4 regions of the Staphylococcus sp. FW104-15G4D genome follow, and region 2 is predicted to be linked to each of the others. Evidence: riboswitches for the same ligand, from Rfam matches in the RefSeq annotation. Region 2 holds a riboswitch; each other region holds the start of a gene.

Region 1 (5,856 bases), on a different contig from region 2:
CACATGTTATTGCTGCAATAGGTAACATTACAAAGAATGAAATGGTAACTACAAATGTGAGGCCTTGGAAAACCCCTAACATTTCTGGCAGTCTTTTACTATAGTATCGATTATGTATCCATGTAATAATCCCTGAAATAATAATAGCCCCTAAAATATTTGTATCTAACGTTTCTATCCCTGCTATAGCTTTTAATCCAGTGACGTTTTCTACGCCTTTCTTTAAGTTAGCACCAAACGTATGAGGCCATTGCGTTAGAATCGCGTTAATAAATGTGTTAAACATTAAATAACCCATCAACGCGGCTAATGCTGCATGCCCAGGTGCTTTTTTAGCTAAAGATAGAGGTAAACCCACAACAAAGACGATTTCCATGTGATTAAAGATGACCCATCCGCCTGACTCTATCACTGACCAGAATTTGAACCAGAATGTATGCTGATCTGCTAAACCGCCCATGATTGTTGGATTTTTGAAAAGTGTCGCAAACCCAAGTACGATACCAAAGAAAGCAAACATCAACACTGGCACGATCATCGCACTACCGAATCGTTTGATAGCATTCATAATTAAAACCTCCACATCCCAATCTATTTCTCACTATCATTTACTTATATGTTTATTAGTAAGTGTTAGTATCTCTAAATAAGTTAATTTCAATATATAGTAAACGCTTACATAATAACAACGACGTTGACGCATTTTGAAACTATTTTGTATAATCAGATTATATTTTCATTGAACGGAAATTTTTTCATGCAAAACAATGAGGTGCTTAAATGATACTAGATGAACGTGTGAACACTCATTTCGATAAATTGAATGATAATGATATACAAATCGCAAGTTATGTTAATACACATATAGAAGAATGTAAAAATATGAAAATTCAAGATTTAGCTGTACATACGCATGCATCAAATGCCACTATCCACCGTTTTACACGTAAACTAGGATTTGATGGCTACAGTGATTTTAAATCATTTTTGAAATTTGAAAATGAAAAAAAGAATCAGCTTCCTTCTGATTCAATGGAACAATTTAAACAAGAAATAGCAAATACCTTTAGTTATTTAGATCGCATTGATTATCAATTATTAACGAATAAAATGCATGAAGCCACTACGATTTATCTTTACGGAACAGGACGCGCTCAAATGAATGTGGCTGAAGAAGCACAACGTATTTTACTTACAATGCATAAAAACATTATAATCCTACATGATGTTCATGAATTAAAAATGGTGTTAAATAAAACTGTTCCAGAGGATTTATTCTTTATTATTTCATTATCTGGCGAGACATATCAATTGACCGAAGTTACACAGCTTCTTCAATTAAGACAGAAATATTTTATCTCAGTAACAACGATGAAAGATAACTCACTCGCTCAACAAGCAAACTATAATATATATGTTTCAAGTAATACATTTTATTTAAATGACGGTACCGATTATTCAAGCTTTATTAGTTACCATATCTTTTTTGAAACACTTTTAAGAAAATATAATGAACGTAAAGAAAAAAATGAATTATTATAAATAAAATCGCAAGCATTATTTGTAACACCTAGGGGCTACTCATTTAATGCTTGCGATTGTTTTTAATTATGCTGTTGTTCTTCTAGTTCTTCTAATATATGTTGCATTTGATCAATCATTAATTCAAAACCATGCGCAGTTGAATCATGATATTCTTTCTTCTTCTGTTTGTACTCCAACGCAGTTAAACGTCTTTCCTTTTCAACTAATGAGCGGTAGTAAAACAACATTTGAGTACCACCATTTTCACGTTCAAAGAATTCTACTTCTATGACATCCTCTTCGGCGCTTAAACCAGGCATACCTATTGTCATTTTAATGTATTCATCCATTACAAGCTCTTCGTATTTACCTTCGATAACATTTTGCTTCCCATTTCTACTATCTACTATACGATATGTACCGCCTTCTTGGACATCCGCTTCAAAAGTCTTATTTGTACGTGGTGTTGTCATGAACCATTGTTTAAGAATCTCCACTTTTGTCCATGCTTCATAAACAACTTCTGGAGTAAATTTTAGTAAACGTTCGATGTCGATTTCTACGTGTTCATTCTCTACATTATATTTTGCCACTCTCTTTCACCTACTTTCACTCTTATTTCTATTTTAACGTATTTAAGCTATGTCACAAACTCTGAAAGCTCTGAAAAAGTTAAAAGGAAGCTAAAATCTAAATGAGTAGCTTCCTTTTAATTTATATTTATTTTTGAGGTTTATCTTTTAAACGAGGGACTCTCAAAATAATAGCCACTAAACCACAGATTCCTAATAAAATTGGATAGATACTATAAGGAACAAGTAAGAATGGAGAAATACCAGCAACACCAGCTGCTGAAATAACTTGAGGACTATATGGGAGTAACCCTTGGAAACATCCTCCGAATATATCTAATATACTAGCTGACTTGCGCGGATCGACATCATACTCATCAGCAATATTCTTGGCTAAAGGTCCTGCCATAATAATAGAAATTGTATTATTAGCAGTAGATATATCCGCGGCACTTACTAAACTGGCAATACCTAATTCTGCACCACGTTTAGATTTAACTCTAGCACGTACAAACTGTAGTAACCAATCTATGCCACCATTATGTTGAATGATACCTACAAGGCCACCAATCAGTAATGCTATCATTGCAATATCTTCCATTCCAATTATACCTTTAGATACGGCACTGAGAAGTCCTTTCCAACCAAAGGAACCATCAATTAATCCTATTAAACCTGCTAAGGCTGTACCACCAATGAGTACAATGATGACGTTTACACCTACAAGTGCGAGTATCAGTACTAATAAATATGGAATAACTTTAATTAAGTTATAATCATAACTTTTGGCATGATCGATTGAAATACCATTCGTTAAGAAAAATAAAATTATAATCGTTAAAATAGCACCTGGTAAAACGATTTTAAAATTAACTCTAAACTTGTCATTCATCTTAGTCTTTTGAGTTCTTACTGCAGCAATGGTAGTGTCCGAAATCATTGACAGATTATCACCAAACATTGCACCACCGACTACCGTAGCCATAGCTAAAGCTGCGGGCACATGTGTTGCTTGTGCGAATCCAAATCCTACTGGGGCTATCGCTGCAACAGTCCCAACTGATGTCCCCATCGAAATAGACACGAACATACAAATAACAAATAGGCCTACAATGATTAAATTTTGAGGAATCAATGATAAACCTAAATTAACAGTAGATGTAACACCACCCATTTTTTCAGCAGTAGTTGAAAACGCACCTGCCAAGATAAAAATTAACATCATCAAGATAATGTTCGAATGTCCAGCACCTTTAGTAAATACTTCTACCTTCTTGGCAAAAGATTCTTTTCTATTCATAAGTAAGGCAACGATTACTGTTATTGTAATTGCAACATTTAAAGGCATAGTTGTAAAATCTCCTGAAATAATTCCTACACCTAAAAAGAGTAATACAAATAGGAGTAATGGGAGCAGGGCCCACGCGTTACCTTTCTTTACTTTCTCCATAAATTTGACCTACTTTCCATAAAAATAGGAGCGAAACAGAAATTTCATTCTCAATGAATCATTTCTTCATTCCGCTCCGGTAAGTGACTTTATTTGAAAACTAACCCAAGTGTGTATCAATAGAGTCAACTCATACCAACAAGTGATTAAAAGATATGTTATTTCACCATTTATACTCTGTTGGCATAGCATTTCAGCTTATCTTCTAACCTTAGCGGTTACTGGAATTGGCACATGATAAAATGTTGCCGAAGCTTCCTAGGGCCAGTCCCTCCACTTCTCTCGATAAGTTATTCGAATTGTGTCTAACGTTACAAGATAATTATAGACACGTCAATACATAAAGTTTATTGTATTTTAAAATTATTCTTCAATCTGTGTAGTGAAAAATTTCTCATAAATCGTGATTGCTAAAGCAACAATAATCAATAACACAATAGCTACACCAAAAACAATCCACCATTTCAAATAAAGACTTATAAATATGAGTAAAATGCTTATAATTGTTGAACATAAAGATACCCTTTTGAAAATTTTTTCAGTTCTAACCGATACAATTTTATATTCACTCATTTCGTCGCCATGAAGAAATTTACCATTTTTTGCTTCACTAATTTTAAGCTTCACTTCAAGGACGTAAGCAATACTTCCAGAACAAATAATGATTAGTAGCATCGTAACATTTGAAAAAGGTTGTGTAATAACCCAACTGAACATTCCAAAATAAGCAAGTGCAGAAACAATTGCTAAAATATAATCAATCACAGGATTAAACCAAGTTATACCTTTTTTTACATTCTCGTTAACTAAATAAACATTAACTGCAGAAATATATGTACAAATAATCACAGCTATAGCTAATATTACTATTAGATTATGATGGCACAATATTAGTGACGGTAAAGCTAAAGCAATTAAGATATTAGGTAACCATCTGATTAAAAAATTCTTCATTTTATAATCACCTTTATTCTATATTTCACCAATCACATACATCTTACATGAAAGCTTCAACTATTATCAAATCACCATTTAATATGGTGAAAACTTTCTACTCTCACACTAAAAAATGGGAACTCAGTCGAGTCCCCATCACCTTAAAATAATCAATATATAATTTACATATTAAAAGTAAATCAATTGTTAGTCGATTTGCGTACCACCTGTTACACCAAAGACTTGGCCAGTAGTATAACTTGAATCTTCTGAAGCAAGTAAAACGTAAGTACCTGATAATTCAACTGGTTGACCGGCACGACCCAGTGGCGTTTGTTGTCCAAATGTAGGAATTGCACTTTGAGGTTGACCTCCAGTAATTTGAAGCGGTGACCAGAATGGCCCAGGAGCAACACAATTCACTCGAATACCTTTCGCACCAAGTTCTTCAGAGAAACTTTTCGTTAATGAAATAATTGCTGCTTTAGAAGCTGCGTAATCATGTAAAATTGGACTCGGATTATATCCTTGAACGGAAGACGTCGTCGTAATTGATGAGCCAGGTTTTAAATATTCTAACGCTTTTTGAACTGTCCAGAATACTGGATATACATTCGTTTCAAACGTCTCTGCGAAAGCTTCAGTATTAAATCCGTGAATATCATCATGATATTGTTGGTGGCCGGCAACTAACGTTACATTATCTAAACCGCCTAATTCATTATAAGCCGTTTCTACCATATCATAGTTAAACTGTTCATCCCTTAAATCTCCAGGAATTAGAATACCTTTCTGACCAGCATCCTCAATCACTTGTTTTACTTCTTGTGCGTCTTCTTCTTCACTCGGTAAATAGTTAATAGCCACATCTGCACCTTCTTTAGCATAAGCGATTGCAGCTGCGCGTCCAATTGCTGAATCTCCTCCAGTCACTAACATCTTATAGCCTTTTAATCTCTCATGACCTTTGTAAGATGTTTCACCACAATCAGGTTGAGGTGTCATTTTCGATTGTAGACCTGGTAACTCTTGCTCTTGTTGATCATAATCAGACGTTTTAAATTTATTTCTAGGATCTTGTGCTGACATCATTCATCATCTCCATATTTAAGATTTAATATTATTTACCCATCATAAAGTATATTTTAATCATCATTTTATCTCTGAAAATGAATTCAATAGCACTTTAAATAGCTACATGGCAACTATTGCCGTATAGATTTACCATTCAATAACTTTTTAACGAGCGTTACAAAATACGTTGGTACTTTCTCTAAAATACGTTCATCTGGGTCATATTTAGGATGATGCAAATCATATTCACTATTTGAGCCAATGATAGCAAAGACACCAGGATAATCTTTCGTATAACCT
Region 2 (5,856 bases):
GTCTCACCCTTTATTAATTGGAAATATTTATTTATTGAATGCACCTTTTTCAGCAATGTGTTCTACTTCTGAACCAAACTTTTTAAAGTTTTCCTCAAATTGATTAATTAAGTCTTGAGCTTGTTCATGATATTTATTTGCATCACTCCAAGCGTTCACTGGGTCTAAAATAGTTTTTGGCACATCTTTAATTTCAACTGGGATATTTAAACCAAATGTTTCATCTTTTTTATATTCAGCATCTTTTAACTTTCCTGAAATAGCTTGGTTTACCATCTGACGCGTATAGTGTAAGCTGATTCGGCGTCCTACACCATATTTTCCACCAGTCCATCCTGTATTAACTAAATAAACGTCAACATCATGTTTATCGATTAATTCACCTAATAAATCAGCGTAAACAGTTGGATTTAATGGTAAGAATGGTGCTCCAAAACATGTTGAGAACGATGGTTCAGGCTCAGTTACTCCACGTTCTGTACCGGCTAACTTAGAAGTGAATCCACTTAAGAAATGATACATTGCTTGATCTTTGGTTAGTTTGGAAATAGGAGGGATCACACCAAAGGCATCAGCAGTTAAGAAAATAATTGTATTAGGATGAGCTGCTTTTGAAGGCAACACGATATTATCAATATGTTCGATAGGGTAAGCAGCACGAGTGTTTTCAGTGAATTTATTGTCATCGAAGTCTACTGTACCATCCTCTTTTACGACTGTGTTCTCTAGTATAGTGCCGTATTTAATTGCATCATAAATTTGAGGTTCTTTTTCTTTAGAGAGGTTGATTGCTTTGGCATAGCATCCACCTTCAATGTTAAATACACCATTTTTGTTCCAGCCATGTTCATCATCCCCAATAAGTTTTCGTTCTGGATCAGCTGAAAGGGTTGTTTTACCAGTGCCTGATAGTCCAAAGAATAAAGCGACATCACCTTTTTCACCTACATTAGCTGAACAATGCATGCTCATGATATCTTGCATTGGTAAAAGATAATTCATTACTGAGAAAATACCTTTTTTCATTTCTCCAGCATATTCAGTGCCACCAATTAAAATGACTTTGTGCTTGAAAGAAATGATGACAAATGTTTCTGATTTAGTGCCATCTACTTCTGGATCAGCTTTAAAGTGAGGTGCTGATACAATTGTGAAATTAGGTTTGATATTTTTAGCTTCATCTTTAGATTCTGGACGAATAAACATATTGTGCGCGAATAAATTATGCCAAGCCAATTCATTAATCACAGTTAATTTTAAACGTGAATCTTTGTCGCTTCCTGCATAACCATTAAATACGTATAATTCATCTTTTTTACCTAAATAATCTAGAACTTTATTATAAAGTTTTAAAAAAGTTTCCTCATCAATAGGTTGGTTAATGTCTCCCCAATCGACATTATCTCTATAAGAAGGTTCAGTTACGATAAATTTATCTTTAGGTGAGCGCCCCGTATATTTCCCAGTACTTGCATTCACTGCACCTAATTCAGTTAATTTCCCTTCATTATTATCTAAAATTTTATTGTATAGCTGAGTTGTTGAGAGTTGAAATTGTGTTGATGGTTTCTCTAGTAAATTTTTTATTTTTATTGTTTCTGTGTATGTGTCTACTGACATACTCAATCCCTCCAAAGCAATAGTAGTTATGTAAGCCTTTACATTTAAATAGTATAACACATTAATTTTATTAATCCACCGTTAACATAAGCATTTAACGAAAATCATAAATTGACATTGAACCTTGAATTCGGTACTATTATTCTTAACGGATTCTCTTATCCTGAGTGGTGGAGGGACATGGACCCAATGAAACCCAGCAACCTCTTTTATGATAAAGAAAGGTGCCAAACCGTTTGCAGACATATATCGTCTGAACGATAAGAGCGAATGGACGTTTAAGGGCCTTCTCTCTATCTTGATAGTGATGAAGGCTCTTTTATTTAGCTCTCAAATAAAAGAGAATTTTCGTAATTTATATTAAAGGAGCAAAACATGACTTATAATAAACGATTATTTACTTCAGAATCAGTAACTGAAGGTCATCCCGATAAAATTGCAGATCAGGTATCTGATGCAATTCTAGACGAAATTTTAAAAGACGACCCAAATGCGCGTGTCGCATGTGAGACAACAGTAACGACTGGTATGGCGCTTATTTCTGGTGAAATTTCAACATCAACGTATGTTGATATACCTAAAGTAGTGCGTGAGACAATTAAAAATATTGGTTATACAAGAGCGAAATATGGTTATGATTTCCAAACTATGGCAGTTTTAACCGCTATTGATGAACAATCTCCAGACATCGCACAAGGTGTTGATAAAGCGCTAGAATACCGTAATGAAATTTCAGAAGAAGAAATAGAAGCGACTGGTGCAGGAGATCAAGGGTTAATGTTTGGGTATGCCACTAATGAAACAGATACGTATATGCCATTACCAATTTTCTTATCACATCAACTTGCTAAACGTTTATCTGATGTGCGTAAAGATGAAATTTTAGATTATTTACGTCCTGATGGAAAAGTACAAGTAACAGTTGAATATGATGAGAACGATCAACCTAAACGTATAGATACAATTGTTGTATCTACTCAACATGCTGAAGATGTTGAATTGGAACAAATTGAAGCAGATATTAAAAAACATGTCATTTACCCTACAGTATCAGATGATTTATTAGATGCTGATACTAAATTCTTTATTAACCCTACAGGTCGTTTTGTTATCGGAGGACCACAAGGGGATGCAGGATTAACTGGGCGTAAAATCATTGTTGATACTTACGGCGGTTATGCACGTCATGGTGGCGGTTGCTTCAGTGGTAAAGACCCAACTAAAGTTGATCGCTCAGCTGCTTATGCTGCACGTTATGTTGCTAAAAATATAGTAGCCGCGGAGTTAGCTGATCAATGTGAAGTGCAATTAGCCTATGCCATTGGTGTGGCTGAGCCAGTATCTATTTCAATTGATACTTTTGGTACTGGTAAAGTTTCAGAAGCTAAACTAGTTGAAGCGGTTAGAAATAATTTTGACTTAAGACCAGCTGGAATCATTAAAATGTTAGATTTAAAACATCCTATTTACAAACAAACTGCTGCATACGGTCATTTTGGCCGTACTGATGTTTTACTTCCTTGGGAAAAATTAGACAAAGTTAATTTACTTAAAGATGCGGTCGAATGATAACCATAGCTTTCAAAATTAAGAGAAATAAATATTAATTAAATGTCGAAAAATTGATTTTTTTCTATTATAATGAGAGTTATTGAAATGGTTAAAGGAGCGTTGTTGTGATGAGTTTATCTTCACCGATAGTTATAGGCTTAATCGTTGCAATTATTGTGGCAATTCTTTTCTTTATTCTCTTTTTAGTAGCGAATCACAGTAAAAAGAAAATTAAAAACCAAACAGAAGCCCAATATAAAGAAAAAGAGCAACATATGAAAGAATCTCATGAAGAAGCCTTAGAAAAAGAAAGAGTTGAAAATAAAAAGGCTGTCACAAAACAAAAAGAAGATTTTGATGCGACAGTAAGCAGTAAAGATAGAGAAATTGATGCATTAAAACTATTTTCTAAAAATCATAGTGAATATGTAACAGATATGAGATTGATTGGTATTCGTGAACGTCTTGTTAATGAGAAGAGAATTCGTCCTGAAGATATGCACATTATGGCAAATATCTTCCTACCAAGTAATGAATTTAATAATATCGAACGCATCAGTCATCTTGTTTTAACTAGAACTGGTTTATATATCATTGATTCTCAACTTTTAAAAGGTCATGTGTATAATGGTATTAGTGGTGCTCAGTTCAAAGAGTTACCAACAATGTCTCAAGTATTCCAAACACTTGATTTAGATGAATCTACACCTCAAACATTAGTATTAGATCAAAATGAAGATCAACAATCTTTATCATTTGTTAATTATTCTGAGAAGATTAAACATATTCAAAATCTTGCAGGTGATTTACAAAGTGAATTAAACACTAAATATACACCAACTTCAATTTTGTATTTTAATCCTAAAAATGATGGAGATGTTACAATTTCTAATTATAATCAGGCTTCTAATGTTAAGGTTCTAGTTGGGCCTGAACAACTCGATGAATTCTTTAATAAATTTGTATTCCATGGACGTATTCAATATAACGTGGACGAGTTACAAACTATTATGGATAAAATAGAGTCTTTTAATTAATTAATACAAACGTAAGAAAATGATTTTCTTACGTTTGTATTTTTTTATTTGAACAGGGTATAGAAATCTGAAGAGAGAAAATCATATTAATATTTTTACAGTTAGATTGAATCGTAATATGATAGACACTAAAGCATAGATGAGGAGTGAATATGATGGAAACAGTTCAATTTTATAATGGTAGAGAGATGCCTAAAGTAGGTTTGGGGACATATAGAGTTGAGAATAGTGATCAATGTAAAGATGCTGTTAAACATGCTATTGAAAATGGTTATAGAAGTATAGATACAGCCAAAATATATGGTAATGAAGAAATGGTTGGTCAAGGGATAAAAGAAGGACTAGCTTCTACAGGTTTACAACGTGACGATTTATTTATAACTTCTAAATTATGGTTAGAAGATTATGGTCGTAATAATGTTGCACAAGCTTATGAAACAACCATTCATAAATTAGGTTTAGATTACTTGGATTTATATTTAATGCATTGGCCTGGAACAAATGAAGCAGTCATGATTGATACATGGCAGGGAATGGAAGATTTATACAAAGATAATAAAGTTAAAAACATCGGTGTAAGTAATTTTACTCCTGAAAATTTTGAAGCTTTACTCGCTCAGGTATCTATAAAACCTGTTATCAATCAAGTTGAATTTCATCCATATTTAATTCAAAAAGACTTACGTAAATATTTAGAAGCACAAAGCATCGTTATGGAATCTTGGTCTCCGTTAATGAATGCTAAAATTTTAGAAGATGAAACTATCAACGAAGTCGCAAATGAGATAGGTAAATCACCTGCACAAGTGATTATAAGATGGAATGTTCAACATGGGGTAGTTGTTATTCCTAAGTCAGTGACGCCGCATCGTATAGAAGAAAATTTAAATGTATTTGATTTTGAACTTTCTGATGCTCAGATGGAGAAAATTGATAGTTTAAATAAAGATGAAAGAATGGGACCGCATCCTGCCGAGTATAACGGGCATAAATAATAATGATTATAAAAAAGCACTCTGATACATGTATCAGAGTGCTTTTACTATGGTCTTTTTTAAAATAGTCAACAGTATTAAAGATGAAATCCTATATAACAAGCTATAAATCCAATTAAAAATTGCAGTAGTGAATATCCTATAAAATGACCTAGTTTAAAATTGGGTGTCATGAAATGAACTAATTCATTTGTAAGTGTAGAGAAAGTAGTTAATCCGCCTAGAACTCCTGTTATAAAAAAAGGTGATATCCAGTCATTTGAAATTGAAGAACCCAATGTTATCCCGCCTAGAAAACTACCTAAAATATTAACTATTGAAGTTGCTATAGGAATAGCAGAATTGAATTTTTCATTACATATATTTGTTATAAACGCTCTAATTACAGCGCCTAAACCTCCACCTAACATAACAAGAAGGATAGCTAACTTCATAATTGACCTCCTATTTTAACTCCTAAGTAACAGAAAATGATACCTAGGATGTAACTTGTCAGTCCATATATGATAAGCATCATAAAATTGTGATGATCAAATAATTGGACGAGTTCGAATTGAAAAGTGGAGAAAGTCGTCAAGGCGCCTATAAACCCTGTTGTTATTGCTTTTTTAACTAGAGGGTACTTTTTAAATAGGGTAATTGTCAAAGTGCCA
Region 3 (5,856 bases), 950 kb from region 2:
ATTTTATTTTTATTGATTTAAGTTTTCATCTAGGAAAGATTCGACTTGTTCTGGTGATTTCGCATTAGCCGAATGTAAATGCGCTAATTTTTCGCCATTTTGGAAAATTAAGATGCTTGGTATACCCATAACATCATTTTCAGTAGTAACATCTTCTAACTCATCACGATCTACTACATACCAATGATAGTTATTATATTTTTCTGTAATAGGGTCAATCCACATATCCATTGCTTTACAATCTGGACACCAATCTGCTTCGAATTTGATAATAACTGGTTCTTTACTATTGATTGTAGAATTAAAGTCTTCTGTTTTATGAATACCTTGCATAGTTATATGCTCCTTTTCACTATTAGTAAATTTATTATAACCAATGATATCTTTTTTATAAAAATATTAGCTTAAAAAGTAGAGCGTTTTCCTAAAGAAAATGATATATTTGTCTTAATAAAGAGAAGGAGGTAACAAACGAATGATTAAATTTTATCAATATTCAAATTGTACGACTTGTAAGAAAGCCGCTAAATTTTTAAATGAATATGGTGTGAGCTATGAACCTATTGATATCGTACAACACACACCTACTAAGAAAGAATTTGAAGATATCATTGAAAAAACAGGTGTTGAAGTAAATAAATTATTTAACACTCATGGCGCTAAATATCGTGAACTTAATTTGAAAGATAAACTTAAAGACATGTCAGATGATGAAAAATTAGATTTATTAGCATCTGATGGAATGTTGGTAAAACGTCCATTAGCTATCTCTGGAGAAAAAATCACTTTAGGATTTAAAGAAGATCAGTATAAAGATACTTGGTTATAGTATTTAAATATTTATTTTAAAAGTGAACATTAAAAACTGAAATGATGCGAATATGATATTTTACATAAATAAACACGAATTTTATCATATTAAATCTTTTAGATATTAGTTGATTGAACAATATCAGTGTGGCATCATTAAAATGTAATTAATAATTAGGAGGGGATTCTCGTGGCAGTACCGAGCGAATTTAAATATTCTAAAGAACATGAATGGGTTAAAGTAGAAGATAATGTAGCTACTATTGGTATCACAGAATATGCTCAAAATGAATTAGGTGATATCGTATTTGTTGAATTACCTGAAACAGATGAAGATTTAAATGAAGGCGATACTTTTGGTAGTGTTGAATCAGTTAAAACTGTATCAGAATTATATGCGCCTATCTCAGGTAAAATCGTCGAAGTTAACGACGAATTAGAAGATAGTCCTGAATTTGTTAACGAATCACCATATGAAAAAGCATGGATGGTAAAAGTAGAGATTAGTGATCAAAGTCAATTAGATCAATTATTATCAGCAGAGCAATATTCTGAGATGATTGGTGAATAGTATGTTTAAACTCCTCGATTAATATAATCAAGGAGTTTTTTTAGATTACCTTAGAAACACTTAGCATTAAAAATGCTAAGTGGAAAAGAGGAACGTCTGAACTGACGCTCATGCATAAGAAACACTAACCACTAAAGTGATAAGTGAAGAAAAGGAACGCCTGAGCTAAAGCTCATGCATAAGAAACACTAAGCATTAAAAATGCTAAGTGTTTCTAAAAATGTTTAGTTTTTGAGGATTCTGTGAATGATGTAAGTGACAGTTAACTATCGACTCTTAGAAGGTGGATTGACATGACTATTGTGAATAAAGTTATCATTGTTGAAGGTAAGTCGGATAAGAAACGAGTGCAACAAGTTATTGCAGAACCAGTAAGTATTATTTGTACCCATGGGACCATGAGTATAGATAAAATCGATGATATGATAGAATCACTTTATGGCAAACAAGTTTATGTTCTTGCAGATTCTGATGATGAAGGAGAAAAAATTAGAAAATGGTTTAAGCGATATTTAAGCGAAAGTGAACATATATATGTTGATAAAACATATTGTGAAGTAGCTAAATGTCCTAAAAACTATTTAGCTAATGTTTTAAATAGATACGGATTCGCAGTGCGAAAAGAGAAGAATCTAATGCCTAATTTAAACACTGAAAGGTTAGTTTTAGTTAATGAGTAGTACAATCGATCTCGAAGATATAACAGAAAACTATAATGAAGATAAACATCTTATTTTTGGATATACACCTATGTGTGGGACATGTAAAGTCTCAGAAAGAATGTTAGATATTGCTAATGATATATTACAGCTGCCTATTAAGAAGGTAGATTTAAATTTTCATCCGGATTTTAGTAAAGAAAAAGAAATAATGTCAGTTCCTGTTCTATTGGTAATGAATAAGGACAAAGAAGAAAATAGAATCTATGCATTTCAATCAGTTCCTTATTTGTTAGAAAATTTAAAATAATTATTGACGAAACTCTAGTACGATGGTAGGATTAATACAAATTAAATGATGCGACAACTCTTATCGAGAGAGGTGGAGGGATGTGCCCTATGAAGCCCGGCAACCGTCTGATATAGAAATGGTGCCAATTCACATAAAGTTCAACTTTAGAAGATGAGAGAAAGAAGATTTTTAGAATGCTTTCTCAACTCTCTATAAGTTGAGAAAGCATTTTTTAATTTATATATGCAATTTAAGGAGGCTATTAACGTGATTGAGTTAAATCAAATAGTTAAACGATATCATACTAAGAACAAAGATGTTCTTGCAGTTGATCACGTTGATTTAAATATTGAATCAGGCTCAATTTTTGGCGTTATTGGTTTCTCTGGTGCTGGTAAAAGTACACTAATTAGAATGTTCAACAACTTGGAATCTCCAACTTCAGGAGATGTAATAATTGACGGGGACAATATTAGTAAATTATCTAAATCAGAGCTACGAAAAAAACGACAAAAAGTAAGTATGATTTTCCAACATTTCAACTTATTATGGTCAAGAACCGTTTTAAAAAATATCACATTTCCACTTGAAATCGCAGGAGTCCCAAGTGGTAAAGCGAAGCAAAAAGCACTCGAATTAGTAGAATTGGTAGGTTTGAAAGGACGAGAAAGTGCTTATCCATCAGAGTTATCTGGGGGACAAAAACAAAGAGTAGGTATTGCTAGAGCATTAGCAAATGATCCTGATGTTTTACTTTGTGATGAAGCTACAAGTGCTTTAGACCCTCAAACAACTGACGAAATTTTGGACCTATTACTTAAAGTAAGAGAACAGCAAAATCTTACTATCGTTTTAATTACTCATGAAATGCACGTAATTAGACGTATATGTGATGAAGTTGCTGTAATGGAAAGCGGTAAAGTAATAGAGCAAGGTAAAGTAAGTGAAGTGTTTGAGAGTCCTCAACACGCGGTTACAAAACGCTTTGTTAAAGACGATTTAAATGATGATTTTGAAGATTCTTTAGATGAATTAGAACCATTAGCGAGTGATTCTTACATAGTGAGATTGAACTTTACTGGTGATAATGCAACTGAACCTATTGTTTCGTATATCACGAAAACACATAATATTGACGTTAATATTCTGGAAGCTGACATCAAGAATACTAGAAATGGTTCTATAGGATTCTTAGTGATTCATATTCCACACATTAATAATGATAGCTTTGAACATTTTAAAAATGATCTTCATGAGCAACATGTGAATGTGGAGGTGTTGAGACATGGGTAAGTCTTATGGCGAAATTTTTCATGAAATGTTTACAATGCCTAATGTTCAATGGCCAGATGTATGGCAAGCTATTTTAGAAACGCTGTATATGACAATTGTTTCTACTATTTTCGCCTTTATATTTGGTTTGATTTTAGGTGTGTTACTTTTCCTATCTGCGAAGAGTCATTCACCAGCAGCTCGAATTTTCTATACAATTGTCTCATTTATAGTGAACTTATTTAGAGCCATTCCGTTCATTATTTTAATTTTATTACTCATACCATTTACGAGTGTCATCTTAGGTACTATTAGTGGACCGACAGGAGCATTACCTGCACTTATAATTGGTGCAGCTCCATTCTATGCTCGTTTAGTAGAAATTGCATTTAAAGAAATTGATAAAGGTGTAATTGAAGCGGCTTGGTCAATGGGAGCTAACACATGGACTGTTGTACGCAAAGTACTACTTCCTGAAGCGATGCCAGCTTTAGTCTCAGGTATTACTGTAACCGCTATTGCTTTAGTTGGTTCAACTGCCATAGCAGGTGTAATCGGGGCAGGTGGTTTAGGTAACTTAGCATACTTAACAGGATTTACTAGGAATCAAAATGATGTCATATTAGTTTCTACTGTATTCATTTTAATTATTGTATTTATAATTCAATTCCTTGGGGATTGGCTTACAAATAAAATTGATAAACGCTAAAGAAAAGGGGAAAACGTTCAATGAAAAAAATTTTAGGTATTATTTTAGTTTTGGCATTAACAGTTGCTTTAGCTGCTTGTGGTGGCGGTGGTGACAAAGAGAAAACAATCACAGTAGGTGCTTCACCAGCCCCTCACGCTGAAATTTTAGAAAAAGCTAAACCATTACTTGAGAAAAAAGGTTATGACTTAAAGATTAAAACAATTAACGATTACACTACACCTAATAAATTATTAGATAAAGGTGAAATCGACGCAAACTTCTTCCAACATACACCATACTTGAAAACTGAAAGTAAAGAAAAAGGATACAAAATTGAATCTGCTGGAGATGTAGAATTAGAACCTATGGCAGTTTACTCTAAAAAATATAAAAGTTTGAAAGATTTACCTAAAGGTGCAACGGTCTACGTTTCAAATAATCCTGCTGAACAAGGACGTTTCTTAAAATTCTTTGTGGATGAAGGCTTAATTAAACTTAAAAAAGGCGTTAAGATTGAAGACGCTAAATTTAGTGATATCGAAGAGAATAAAAAAGATATCAAATTTAATAACAAACAATCAGCCGAATACTTACCAAAAATTTACCAAAATCAAAAAGCTGATGCAGTCATCATCAATTCTAACTACGCAATTGACCAAAAATTAAGTCCTAAAAAAGACTCAATTGCCTTAGAGAAAGCCAAAGATAATCCTTATGCTAACTTAATTGCAGTTAAAAAAGGACATAAAGATGATAAGAAAATTAAAGCTTTAATGGAAGTTCTTCAATCTAAAGAAATCAGAGATTATATCGATAAAAAATATGATGGTGCAGTCGTACCAGCTAAGTAAAACAAAAGATCACTTTCTTAACGCATATGTTAAGAGAGTGATCTTTTTATTTAAATTTTATACTACTCTATAAAGAATACCTACACCGAGACCACCGTATCCCATTTGATAATCAAATTTTAAGACTTCTATATTTGGATTTTGTTCTAAAAAACGATTAACTTTCTTATTAAGTCCACCTTCAGTCATAGATGTAATATTGACGAATTTCATAACTACACTCCTTAAAAAGTTTTTGGTAATTTTAGTATATGAAAATCACTGTATAAAGCAATCTTTTAAAATAAAAAATTAAGCGATTATCATTATATTGATGTTTATTCTAGATTTTAGAGGGTATAAATTATAAAGATAAAGTCATAAGGAGGAAATTACAATGGCTGAAGATAATAAATTTGAACAAGCTAAAGGTAATATTAAAGAAACAGTAGGTAACGCTACAGATAATAAAAATTTAGAACAAGAAGGCAAAGAAGACAAAACTTCAGGTAAAGCTAAAGAAGTTGTTGATAACGCTAAAGAAAAAGCTAACGATGTAATTGATAAATTTAAAGGCGACAAATAAATTTGTCTCTTTACTTTTAGAAAGCCCTCAGGTACAGAATCGTACGTGAGGGTTTTATTGTGTTAAAAATATTAAAATTTATTGATTATCTGATTTTGCTGTAATTAGTCCTAAGGTAAAACTAACAATAAAGCCTATAATTATT
Region 4 (5,856 bases), on a different contig from region 2:
AAAGCACATTGGGACTTAGTTGAAGAACTAAAAATGGCAGACTTCGAACGTGCTGCTAAAGTATCTGGTGCGCGTTTCGTTTACTTAACTAAAGATGGTGCATTATTAGAACGTGCATTAATGAACTATATGATTACGAAACATACAACTCAACATGGTTACACAGAAATGATGACACCTCAATTAGTGAATGCAGATACTATGTTTGGTACAGGTCAACTTCCTAAATTCGAAGAAGATTTATTTAAAGTTGAAAAAGAAGGCCTATACACAATTCCAACAGCAGAAGTACCTTTAACAAACTTCTACAGAGATGAAATCATTCAACCAGGAGTGTTACCTGAAAAATTCACTGGGCAAACGGCATGTTTCCGTAGTGAAGCGGGTTCAGCTGGTAGAGATACAAGAGGATTAATTCGTTTACACCAATTCGATAAAGTTGAAATGGTTCGTATCGAAAAACCTGAAGATTCTTGGGATGCTTTAGAAGATATGACTAAAAATGCTGAATCAATTTTAGAAGAATTAGGATTACCATATCGTCGAGTTATCTTATGTACAGGCGACATTGGCTTCAGCGCTAGTAAAACATATGACCTAGAGGTATGGTTACCAAGCTACAATGATTATAAAGAAATTAGTTCTTGCTCAAACTGTACTGATTTCCAAGCACGTCGTGCTAACATTCGCTTTAAACGTGATAACTCAGCTAAACCAGAATTAGCTCATACATTAAATGGTAGTGGTTTAGCCGTAGGTCGTACATTTGCAGCTATCGTTGAAAATTATCAAAATGAAGACGGTACAATCACAATTCCTGAAGCATTAGTTCCATTCATGGGTGGAAAAACTAAAATTTCTAAACCTACAAAATAATAACTTAGAATAGGCTAAATAATTACTACAATACAACGATGAATGACTCAATTAATTATTTGAACTGTCGATAAGATCTTAACGATTTTGTCGACAGTTTTTTTGTTGAACAGGGTAGGGGAAGAGAAATGATTCAACTTCAAATCTTCAAAAATGAGAGGGATGTCTAAAAGAAGAAACAAAATTCTGAAATTTTATAATCGTTGTAGTTACAACGATTTGACTATGAGGTTTGTCTTACTTCACACAAACCGAAGTCTAAAAATATTGAACAACTTTTCCAAATATAATAGACTTATTTTACTATTTTAGAAAGTGGAATGGAGGCTGATCAAATGACCCATCTTTCATTTAAGCAAGGGGTAAAAGAATGTATTCCTACTTTATTTGGATACGCCGGAGTAGGTTTATCATTTGGTATCGTTGCAGCCTCTCAAAACTTTAGTATCTTAGAAATTATTTTATTATGTCTCATTATTTACGCCGGTGCCGCACAATTTATTGTTTGCGCTTTAGCGATTACAGGTACTCCAATATCTGCTATCGTGTTGACCACACTTATCGTTAACTCACGTATGTTTCTATTAAGTATGACTTTGGCGCCTAATTATAAACAATATGGATTATGGAATAGGGTAGGTCTCGGTACATTATTAACCGATGAAACCTTCGGAGTTGCCATTACGCCATATATTAAAGGTGAAAAGATTAATGATCGTTGGCTTCATGGTCTTAATATCACAGCATATCTTTTTTGGACTATTTCGTGTGTGGCCGGCGCCCTTTTCGGCAAATATATTTCTAATCCTAATGCACTTGGATTAGACTATGCGATTACTGCAATGTTCATTTTCCTAGGTATATCTCAATTTGAGTCAGTGAAGAAATCAAGATTTCGTATATATATAATTTTAATTATCTGTGTAATCACAATGATGCTTCTTTTAAGTTTAGTGATGCCTTCATATGTAGCAATATTAATAGCCGCAACATTCGCTGCAGCCTTAGGGGTGGTGATGGATAAATGACAACAGATTTACACACACTGATACTTATTATTTTATGTGGAATTGTAACGTTACTCGTTCGAATTATTCCCTTTATGATGATATCTAGAGTTCATTTACCTGAAATTGTCGTTAAATGGCTTTCATTTATTCCTATCACATTATTTACCGCACTTGTCATTGATGGCGTCATACAACAACACGATAACACCTTTGGATATACGCTCAATTTGTCATATATTATTGCGATTATACCAACAGTACTCCTTGCCATTTTCACACGTAGCCTTACTATCACAATAATTGGAGGTATTATTACTATCGCTTGTTTACGTTTAATTTTTTAACTCCTGAAAATGACAGCAAAGTATTGAAGTCATAAACCATTTTAGTTAATATTATATTAATTAGAAAATTCCGACTATTTAAGATTGAAATTTAATCAACATCAATATACAAATCAATTCAACAAATCTTATTTCGAGAAGCTGAGGGAATTGGCCCGACGATGCTTCAGCAACCGACTAATGATAGCACGGTGCTACAACCAACGAGAATCTCGAATGATAAGTACTGACCAGCTTCCTACTTTTTTCATTTGAGTAGGAAGCTTTTTTGTAAGAGGAGGTAGCGTTAACGATGACGAATTACAGAGTAGATACGTTAGAATTAGGGACATTTACAACTGAATCAGGAGAAACCATTAATAATTTAAAATTACGCTATGAACACGTTGGATATAAAGGTCAACCATTAGTTGTTGTTTGTCACGCATTAACAGGTAATCACTTAACTTATGGAACAGACGAGAAACATGGATGGTGGCGTGAAATTATAGATGGTGGTTATATTCCACGTCATGATTATCAATTTCTAACTTTCAACGTTATTGGTAGTCCCTTTGGTTCAAGTTCCAAACTTAATGACCCTAATTTTCCACAGCATCTTACATTACGAGATATTGTTAAAGCGATTGAAAAAGGTATCAAAGCACTAGACTTCGATAAGATAAACATCCTAATTGGAGCAAGTCTAGGTGGTATGCAAGCAATGGAATTGCTGTATAATAATCAATTTCAAATCGACAAAGCCATTATTCTCGCAGCAACTGGTAAAACGTCATCATACAGTCGTGCTTTCAACGAGATCGCCCGACAAGCAATTCATCTTGGTGGGAAGGAAGGCTTAAGTATCGCTCGACAACTTGGCTTCTTAACATACCGCTCCTCTAAAAGTTATGACCAACGATTTACACCAGATGAAGTTGTAACGTATCAACAGTATCAAGGAAATAAATTCAAGAAAAACTTTGATTTACAATGTTATTTAACACTGCTCGACGTCTTAGATAGTCACAATATTGATAGAGGACGAGATGATGTTGATGAAGTCTATCAATCATTAGATACAAAAGTTCTAACGATGGGGTTTATAGATGATTTACTTTATCCAGATGATCAAGTAAGAGCAGTCGGAGAGAGATTTAAATATCATCGCCATTTCTTTGTGCCAGATAATGTAGGACATGACGGCTTCCTTCTAAACTTTAACGATTGGGCTCCAAACCTCTACCATTTCTTGAACTTAAAACAATTTAAAAGGAAATAAACACAGCTATATTTAGACATACTAAACTTTGGCTAAGCAAAGTAAGTATGTCTTTAGCATAAGTGCTACTAATTAATGACGAAGTCATTAAAAGTAGCGCTTTATTGTTAATTTTTGGCAAAGAGGTTAAAATAGAAGTTATAGTCAAAAAGTATGGGAGTGGCGTGTGTGTTTTCAAAAATACAACCTAAAGCAACTATTATTGCAACTATTTCATTACTGATAGTCGCTTTAGTAACACATGTATTACCTATTCTCGGCTTAATTTTATGTTTATTTGCAACGATTCCTGGCATCGTGCTATGGAACCGCTCTGTACAATCATTTGGAATTAGCGCTTTAGTAACAGTGATTCTGACAACGTTATTAGGTAATACATTTGTCTTAAGTATGATGGTACTTATCTTAATTTTAAGTTTTATCATCGGTCAATTACTTAAGGAAAGAACTTCAAAAGAAAGAATTCTTTATGTTTCAACGGTTTCATTGAGTTTAATAACATTGATTGGATTCATGTTATTACAAACATTCGAAAAAATTCCAAAAGCAGCCGTATTAATTAAGCCATTTAAAGATGCGATGTATGATGCCATCTTAACAAGTGGATTAAATTCTAACTATAGACAGATTCTTGAGGAAGGTTTCCGACAATCAACGGTCCAACTCCCTAGTTATCTTATTATAGTCATTTTCCTTTTAATCTTAATTAATCTGATTATTACATTTCCTATCTTACGTAAGTTTAAGGTCGCAACTCCGATCTTTAAGCCATTATTCGCATGGCAAATGAATCGTGTACTATTATGGATTTATCTTATAGTTCTTATTTGTGTAATGTTTGCGAACCAACCAAGTATATTCCAAAGTATCGTCTTGAACTTTGAGGTTGTGTTATCATTAGTGATGTATATCCAAGGTTTAAGCGTTATACATTTCTTCGGTAAAGCTAAGAGATGGCCGAATGCTGTAACGATTTTATTAATGGTGGTGGGGACACTACTTACACCGATGACACATATCGTTGGTTTACTTGGAGTTATTGATTTATGTATTAATTTAAAACGAATTATTAAAAAATGATTATTAACTAAGTGATTAGAGGTGGAAGAATGAACCGTCAATCCACTAAAAAAGCATTGCTCATACCTTTTATACTCATGGTACTTACAGCCATTGCATTAGTCATCGTATGGTTTATTTTCAACCAAATCGTCGCTGGCATTGCTGCAGCAATCCTCGTCGTGATGATTATTATTAGTGGCGTGTTATTGAGACAAGCTTTTCTTAAAATGGATAATTATGTGGATGATTTAAGTGGTCACATCTCGGCAAGTAGCAATAAAGCAATCAAACATTTGCCGATTGGGATGATTGTGTTAGATGAAGATAACCACATTGAATGGATGAACCAATTCATGACAGAACACGTTGAAACTAATGTGATTTCTGAAAATGTAAACGAAGTCTTTCCTAACATATTGAAACAATTAGAAAAAGTACAAGAAGTAGAAATTGAACATAACAATTATCATTACCATGTGCGATATTCAGAGAATGAACATTGTTTATATTTCTTTGATATCACAGAAAGCGTACATACCAACGAGTTGTATGAAGATTCAAAGCCAATTATCGCAACGTTGTTCTTAGACAACTATGACGAGATTACGCAGAATATGAACGATACACAACGTTCAGAAATCAACTCAATGGTTACACGTGTCATTAGCAGATGGGCACAAGAATACAATATTTATTTCAAACGTTATAATTCTGATCAATTCGTTGCATATCTTAACCAAAAGATATTAGCAGAACTTGAAGATTCAAACTTTGAAATTTTAAGTCAGTTGAGAGAGAAAAGTGTCGGTTACCGTGCACAACTCACTTTAAGTATCGGTGTCGGTGAAGGTACAGAGAACCTTATTGACCTAGGGGATTTATCTCAATCTGGTTTAGACTTAGCACTCGGTCGAGGAGGCGACCAAGTAGCCATTAAAAATATGAATGGTAACGTTCGCTTCTACGGTGGTAAGACTGACCCTATGGAGAAACGTACGCGTGTACGTGCCCGAGTAATTTCTCACGCACTTAAAGATATATTAACTGAAGGCGACAAGGTAATTATTATGGGACATAAACGCCCTGATTTAGATGCAATTGGTGCAGCAATTGGTGTCTCACGTTTTGCATTAATGAATAATTTAGAAGCCTTTGTCGTTCTCAATGATTCAGATATTGATCCGACTTTACGTCGTGTCATGGACGAAATTGATAAGAAACCAGAATTGAAAGAACGCTTTGTCACTTCAGATGAAGCTTGGGATATGATGACGTCTAAGACGACAGTCGTTGTCGTGGATAC

What was found. A riboswitch is a leader RNA that binds a small molecule or an ion and turns the genes downstream of it on or off. The one in region 2 is predicted to bind S-adenosylmethionine.
Region 1: another riboswitch for S-adenosylmethionine. It lies ahead of AC3WQX_RS07070 (Na+/H+ antiporter NhaC family protein); the one in region 2 lies ahead of metK (methionine adenosyltransferase).
Region 3: another riboswitch for S-adenosylmethionine. It lies ahead of AC3WQX_RS01490 (methionine ABC transporter ATP-binding protein); the one in region 2 lies ahead of metK (methionine adenosyltransferase).
Region 4: another riboswitch for S-adenosylmethionine. It lies ahead of metX (homoserine O-acetyltransferase MetX); the one in region 2 lies ahead of metK (methionine adenosyltransferase).

Annotation. Positions count from the first base shown of each region.
Region 1 is NZ_JBYTCH010000002.1:126,737-132,592, forward strand. Features, by position in the region: gene AC3WQX_RS07055 (alpha-glucoside-specific PTS transporter subunit IIBC) at 1-568, opposite strand, end outside; gene AC3WQX_RS07060 (MurR/RpiR family transcriptional regulator) at 781-1,542, shown strand; gene AC3WQX_RS07065 (SRPBCC family protein) at 1,605-2,117, opposite strand; gene AC3WQX_RS07070 (Na+/H+ antiporter NhaC family protein) at 2,245-3,546, opposite strand; SAM riboswitch class I at 3,742-3,838, opposite strand; gene AC3WQX_RS07075 (hypothetical protein) at 3,910-4,500, opposite strand; gene AC3WQX_RS07080 (SDR family oxidoreductase) at 4,690-5,571, opposite strand; gene AC3WQX_RS07085 (amidohydrolase) at 5,688-5,856, opposite strand, start outside.
Region 2 is NZ_JBYTCH010000001.1:1,248,915-1,254,770, reverse strand. Features, by position in the region: gene pckA (phosphoenolpyruvate carboxykinase (ATP)) at 28-1,620, opposite strand; SAM riboswitch class I at 1,776-1,887, shown strand; gene metK (methionine adenosyltransferase) at 1,996-3,189, shown strand; gene AC3WQX_RS06010 (nuclease-related domain-containing protein) at 3,300-4,208, shown strand; gene AC3WQX_RS06005 (aldo/keto reductase) at 4,364-5,203, shown strand; gene AC3WQX_RS06000 (fluoride efflux transporter FluC) at 5,281-5,637, opposite strand; gene crcB (fluoride efflux transporter CrcB) at 5,634-5,856, opposite strand, start outside.
Region 3 is NZ_JBYTCH010000001.1:294,669-300,524, forward strand. Features, by position in the region: gene AC3WQX_RS01465 (thioredoxin family protein) at 10-333, opposite strand; gene AC3WQX_RS01470 (arsenate reductase family protein) at 476-829, shown strand; gene gcvH (glycine cleavage system protein GcvH) at 1,001-1,381, shown strand; gene AC3WQX_RS01480 (toprim domain-containing protein) at 1,675-2,061, shown strand; gene AC3WQX_RS01485 (thioredoxin family protein) at 2,054-2,350, shown strand; SAM riboswitch class I at 2,408-2,510, shown strand; gene AC3WQX_RS01490 (methionine ABC transporter ATP-binding protein) at 2,600-3,625, shown strand; gene AC3WQX_RS01495 (methionine ABC transporter permease) at 3,618-4,313, shown strand; gene AC3WQX_RS01500 (MetQ/NlpA family ABC transporter substrate-binding protein) at 4,334-5,146, shown strand; gene AC3WQX_RS01505 (hypothetical protein) at 5,204-5,359, opposite strand; gene AC3WQX_RS01510 (CsbD family protein) at 5,523-5,711, shown strand; gene popT (polyprenyl-phosphate transporter PopT) at 5,790-5,856, opposite strand, start outside.
Region 4 is NZ_JBYTCH010000003.1:133,728-139,583, forward strand. Features, by position in the region: gene serS (serine--tRNA ligase) at 1-876, shown strand, start outside; gene AC3WQX_RS10255 (AzlC family ABC transporter permease) at 1,212-1,904, shown strand; gene AC3WQX_RS10260 (AzlD domain-containing protein) at 1,901-2,230, shown strand; SAM riboswitch class I at 2,356-2,456, shown strand; gene metX (homoserine O-acetyltransferase MetX) at 2,523-3,491, shown strand; gene AC3WQX_RS10270 (YybS family protein) at 3,645-4,571, shown strand; gene AC3WQX_RS10275 (DHH family phosphoesterase) at 4,601-5,856, shown strand, end outside.